2 regions of the Alkalihalobacillus sp. MEB130 genome follow, and region 1 is predicted to be linked to the other one. Evidence: riboswitches for the same ligand, from Rfam matches in the RefSeq annotation. Region 1 holds a riboswitch; the other holds the start of a gene.

Region 1 (3,189 bases):
GGGGGTATGGTGATGGATAAAGGTTTTATAAGGGAAGTAGAAGAGTATTTTGGGAGGAGGGCGTTTTCTCGCCTTTTCTCTCTTTTTAAAAGCAAAATAGAGTCTTTGGGATATGTAAGCGGGTCTGTGAAAATAGCCCCTTCGGATGAGGAAAGGACCGCAATCGAATCGTGGATGGGGATAGCTTATGGTGGAAAAACAATCACCATTTCTTTATCAAAGTTTGAAAATAGATTGATTGGTTCAAAGTTCGAGGAAATTACATTATACGAGATGGTTGAGTTAATAACGAAAGAATCTATTATACCAAAAAAAGAAAGAGAACGTCGGGAAGAAGAAAAGAAAAATGCGTTCTTCAGGAAGTTAAGGGAAGGGTATCCTCATCCTTACGCGCAAGTAGTTGTTAGAAGAATACTAGAAAAGGAAAAGGGCTCCTCTAGATTTATTGCTTTATATAATGAGCAAGAATACGATTCAATTGAAGTGATACTAAGAGCAATATCAAATTTACCGCCGGATGGGGAATTTGAAAAGTTGCCTTTATTTGCGGAAAGAATCACAGGGAATCCCCATTTTTTTGATAAAAATAAGAAGCTTTATCAGGCGATTGAGATGGTGCTTTGCGAAAAAGAAGACCGAGATTACCGAAGCAATTTAAATGCGGAAGACGAAGTGAATTTGTTGGCAATGGTAGGCTTAGAAAAGGATGACTTGCACAGTTTTGTGACTTGTTATGGGCTTGTGGCTTTTAGGGAAGATGTAATGTTGCAACAGTGGTATTGGGCAAATCAAGAAGAATCTGTTCAAAATATTCCTTTGCGTGCTTTGCGTCATATTGATACAGTAAAGCCGGTAATAGGAAAGAAAGTATTTGTCTTAGAGAATAGCGGGGTGTACTCCAGCATTTTAGATAAAATAGATGGAGTGTATCCTATCGTCTGTACGCATGGGAATTTTAAACTCTCTGGAATGTTGCTATTAGACAAGTTAATTAAAAGCGGTGCGGAGATTTACTATTCTGGTGATATCGATGTGAACGGTATAGCAATTGCAAAGTATTTAAAAAATAAATACAAAGAAAGTGTTCGTATATGGAGAATGGGCTTGGACGAGTATCGAAAAAGTGCTTCAAAGGTACCTTTGACCAATGCTGGGCTAGAACGACTAAACTTAGATGAAAGTGATGAGTTTTATGAAGTTGTTAACGAGATGCAACATTTAAAGGTAGCAGGATACCAAGAGCCACTACTAAATTTGTTTGTATTTGATATTACGGAAGGAATTAATGAAAAGGTATAAAAATCAAAATATCCGAAACTTTTAAGGTGTTATCCAACTGGGGTAGCATTTTTTCTAGCATGTAAAAGATATAAGGGAGTTTTTTCCCTTTTTCATGTTTTATTATGTTTTGGAATATGTTACAAGTATTTTCCAAAAAAGTGGAGACGGTAATCGTATAAAAAATCATCAAGATAACATCTCATTATCTTTATTAAGATTAGTATTTGGGGATTTGGGACGAATCATAAAATTATATTAGGAAAGGAGATACAAATAGAAACTGAAATTGAATCTATCTATTAAAAAAAATTGATACGTTACTCAGAAAGAATATATTGACAAGAATATAAAAGAGGAGTAAATTCTCTTTTATAAATAAATACAATTTTAACCTTTTATTCGCTTAATCTTCTTTAGAGCGGGGGAACCATTTTTGGTGGTTAAAAACCACCTTTGGGGTGAATCTTACTAAGTAAGAGGGGATACTCTCAGTCCCTAATCCGACAGCTAACCTCGTCAGCGTTATTTTTGGAGAGAAGGGTCTTTTTTAGACCATTCTTTGTGATGGTCTTTTTTTATTTGGGAAAAGGAGTGGAAACAATGGCAGAAAAAAAGAAGCAATTTGCAGTTATAGGCTTAGGGCGTTTTGGGGGAAGTGTTTGCAAAGAGTTATATAGAATGGGGCATCAAGTGTTAGCCATTGATAACAATGATACTAAGGTTAACGAATTTGCATCCCATTCTACTCATGCAGTGATAGCCAATGCAACCGATGAAAAATCATTACAATCTCTTGGCATTCGAAATTTTGAGTATGTGATTGTAGCCATTGGTGATGACATTCAATCGAGTATATTGACTACCCTCGTATTAAAAGAAATGGAAGTTGAAAATGTCTGGGTGAAAGCACAAAACGTTTACCACCACAAGGTTCTTGATAAAATTGGAGCAGACCGAATTATTCATCCTGAACAAGATATGGGCATTCGTATCGCACAACATATAGTTTCTGAAAAAATTGTCGATTATATCGAATTATCAGATGAATATAGTATTGTGGAGCTGCTTGGAACAAGAAAAATACATAATTCAACACTTATCGATTTAGATGTTCGTGCTAAGTTTGGATGTACAATTTTGGCAATTAAACGTGGTGAGGATATTAATGTATCTCCAATGCCTGATGATACGATTTATGAAAAAGATATACTTATTGTCATTGGACACAAAGCCGACTTAAAACGTTTTGAAGAAGAAGGGATGTAACGATGTTAGATAGAAGAGGTTTTTTACATCGAAACATTCAAATGTCACCTCCGCAGATATTGGCATTAAGTTTTTTTATAGCAATTGTAATTGGTACTTTATTATTAAAGTTGCCTATTGCAACAGCAGAACCTATTAGATGGTTAGATGCTTTATTTACTGCTACTTCAGCAACAACAGTAACTGGTCTTGTTGTACTAGATACGGGGCTGGATTTTACGGTTTTCGGACAAGTAGTTATAATGATTCTTATCCAAATTGGTGGATTAGGGTTGATGACTTTTGCTGTATTAATTGTTGTTGTCTTAGGAAAAAAATTGGCTTAAAAGAGCGAATGTTGGTACAAGAAGCATTTAATCAGACATCTATAGGTGGTGTCATTCGCCTTGTTAAAATATTATTTATTTTTGCTATCTCAATGGAATTTATAGCAGTAATCTTGTTATCTATGCGCTGGGTCCCAGAGTATGGTTGGGCATTTGGAATATATACAAGTGTTTTCCATACGATTTCTGCATTCAATAATGCTGGATTTTCGTTGTGGTCTGATAGTTTGATGGGGTATGTTGGAGACCCTGTTGTTAATATTCTAATTACTTTTTTATTTATTACAGGTGGTATTGGATTTACTGTTTTATCTGA
Region 2 (3,189 bases), on a different contig from region 1:
TGCTACATCCATTGTGGCAAGCCCGCCATTTCTAGTTGTAACGGATTGGAATAGGGCATAAAAGAAGGTTTCATGCCACGATTTATCAAGAAAGAAATGATTTCTTTCCAATAAAAGTATTCCAATAAAACCAACTAAAACAAGTAACCCAAATGTTGTTGTTGTTAATTTAGTATAAAGTGAAAAGCGCTTATTAAATGGTCGTTCTTTTGCCAGTAAGAACTCCTTTACTTCAATGAGAACAGGAAACCCAATTGCCCCTAATACTAATAAAATGATATTAACAAATTGAACGAAGTAATCATGAGCAAAGGGCTCTAGAGAACTCCCTGTAATATCAAACCCAGCATTTGTTGTGGCACTTACTGATGCAAAGAAACCTTGTATAAATGCTTCTTGCCAAGTCGGGAAGTATTGTAAGAAGTGAATACCGAGAATGAGTGCACCGATAGCTTCAATCGCTAAAATAATAAATAAAATCTGTTTCATGATCAAAACTAAGCCTGCCATTTCTCCGCGGTTTTGATCTGTCATAATTAATTGTCTTTCTCTTAATCCAATCTTTCGACGAAAGAGCATCCATACAAATGTTCCTAATGTCATAATTCCAATTCCGCCAAATTGCAGAACAAAAGCAAGAATAAACGTACCTGGAACACTGAAGGTTTCTGCTGTTGAGACAACAGTTAGTCCTGTTACACTTACAGCACTTACAGCCGTGAAGAGTGCCTCAATAAACCCCCATTCCGTTCCAGGATTACGTGCAACAGGTAGACTAAATAAACCCATTGCAATAATGACAGCAAAAATGTAGTACATAACAATAATCTGAACCGCAGTAAGATGACTTAGGTGCTGCCTTATTTTTCCCATCTCTATAAACCTTCTTCTTCAAATCTCTTTAAATCTCTTTTATGACCAATGACAATAAGGATATCTTTTTCATTTATCACATCTTCAGGCAACGGAGAAACATTGATATCTTCCCCTTTTTTAACCGCTAAGATCGTACAACCAAACTTGGCACGTACATCTAATTCAATGATTGAGCGATTATGAATTTTGTTTGTTGCTAGCAGTTCTACAATACTGTATTCATCAGACAACTCAATAAAATCTACAATTTTTTCTGAAGTTAAATGTTGTGCAATACGAACTCCCATATCATGCTCAGGGTGAATGATTCGATCGGCCCCTATTTTATCAAGTACCTTATGGTGATAAGCGCTTTGAGCTTTTACCCAAACATTCTCAACTTCCATTTCCTTTAATACGAGAGTAGTTAATATACTAGATTGAATATTATCGCCAATCGCAACTATGACGTATTCAAAGTTGCGAATTCCTAGAGATTGTAACGCTTTTTCATCGGTCGAGTCTGCAATAACAGCATGTGTAGAGTATTGTGCAAACTCATTTACTTTATGCTCTCTATTATCGATAGCTAAAACTTGATGTCCCATTCTATATAACTCCTTGCACACACTACCACCGAAACGTCCCAACCCAACAACAGCAAATTGTTTCTTTTTGTCTGCCATTTTTCTCCACCTCTTTTTATGCAAAATAAAATAGACCATCACAAAGAATGGTCTATTGAGACCCTTCTCTCCAAAATAACGCTGACGAGGTTAGCTGTCGGATTAGGGACTGAGAGTATCCCCTCTTACTTAGTAAGATTCACCCCAAGATGGAACATTTCCACCAAAGTTGGTTCCCCCGCTCGAAAAATGATTAAGCGACTAAAGGTTATTATTAAATTTAACTAATAGAGAATTTACTTCTTTTAGGTCGGGTTGTCAATACTTATTGTATAAATTTACAAATTGCAGTTTAGTTGGGTTTCATAATCTTGTCATATGTTTCTTTAGTACAGATGGCATAAAGCTCTGCCTCATTAGGAATAGGCTCTCCTAGCTTGGTTAGAATTTGAAAATCATTCCGATCAGAAATTAAATTAGCCCCGAGTTTTTTTAAATCTTCAAAAGCATCATTATATGTTTTCCAAATATGTTTTTTTGTGATTTTACGAATATCCACACCGCTTCTTCTACTTAGGAGTTCCATGATTAGCTTGCTTGATCCTTTATCGACAGCAGCTTTTGCCATCAGATCAGATAAGGCTTCATCAGCAATAATAAATTCATCTACATTCGCATGTTCGAAGTTTGAAATATGCTTTTCTTTAAGAATCTCAACAATGGTATAAATCTCTTGATTCATCTCTACTGCATAACTCTCAATGGCTGATACAATCAGAAGTGACTGTCCATCTGCAGCGACAGAGTTAAACTCTTTATCTCCTGTAAAAATTAAAACAGCTTTCGCCTCAAGTACATTCGCCTTTTCTAATGTTTCTATATCAGTTGCATCACCTTGTATGTAGGAAAATTTATCACGCTCTAAGGGAGATTTCGGTAGTGAATCGACCACAAGAATCTTTGCTTGGTCATCAATTTCTAAGATCTCATTCATGGTATGTTTAGCTTTATTGGACCAACCTATAATCACATAGTGACCTTTTCCCTTATAATTCAATTTCCCTTCCTCCTTTAATTTTCGTAAAAGTCCAAACCCTTCAACAATTTTGCCTATGACAATACCGATTAAACCAATTCCAAAAAAATATAAAAATAATCCAAATATCTTACCTATTGTGGTATCTGGAACGAAGTCACCATAGCCTGTTGTTGTAACAGTAGTCATAACATACCAAAATCCGATGAATGGATTTTCAAACATTTCAGGTTCCAACCAGTGAATAATAAAAGAACTGCTAATTAAAAAAATGACCGTTATCAAAAATAATGTTAGCTTTCTGATGTTAACAGCCATTTTCATTATTTCAAATATCATCAACATACAAATCCCTCCTTTTAGATAAGGTTTCCAATGTTAGCAACGTTATAAGTCCGAGCTTAAATATTTTCTTAAGTAATAGAATAGCCATATGTTGTAAGGGAATTTTCCTCATTTACGTGCGCATTAAATTTCATAGGTAAAAATAAACGCAAATAATATCAGAATAGATGGGGGTGATTGCTCTGGTAAACCTAACAGAAATGCTTAAAGGCGTGCTTGAGGGTTGTGTCCTTGAAATTATAAGTCGCAAGGAAACCTATGGCTACGAAATCACGAGGCAGCTTAAAGACCTTGGTTTTACAGAAGTTGTGGATGGAACTGTTTATA

What was found. Region 1 has a riboswitch for cyclic di-AMP ahead of N0O92_RS09830 (potassium channel family protein). Riboswitches for the same ligand answer to the same signal wherever they lie in the genome.
Region 2: linked by a shared signal. The riboswitch ahead of N0O92_RS14825 (potassium channel family protein) and the one ahead of N0O92_RS09830 (potassium channel family protein) in region 1 are both predicted to bind cyclic di-AMP.

Annotation. Positions count from the first base shown of each region.
Region 1 is NZ_JAOANA010000008.1:54,529-57,717, forward strand. Features, by position in the region: gene N0O92_RS09820 (TIGR02680 family protein) at 1-1, shown strand, start outside; gene N0O92_RS09825 (TIGR02679 domain-containing protein) at 13-1,299, shown strand; cyclic di-AMP (ydaO/yuaA leader) riboswitch at 1,672-1,818, shown strand; gene N0O92_RS09830 (potassium channel family protein) at 1,882-2,547, shown strand; partial or broken gene N0O92_RS09835 (TrkH family potassium uptake protein) at 2,550-3,189, shown strand, end outside.
Region 2 is NZ_JAOANA010000014.1:58,739-61,927, reverse strand. Features, by position in the region: gene N0O92_RS14830 (TrkH family potassium uptake protein) at 1-873, opposite strand, end outside; gene N0O92_RS14825 (potassium channel family protein) at 876-1,541, opposite strand; cyclic di-AMP (ydaO/yuaA leader) riboswitch at 1,606-1,751, opposite strand; gene N0O92_RS14820 (ion channel) at 1,834-2,862, opposite strand; gene N0O92_RS14815 (PadR family transcriptional regulator) at 3,063-3,189, shown strand, end outside.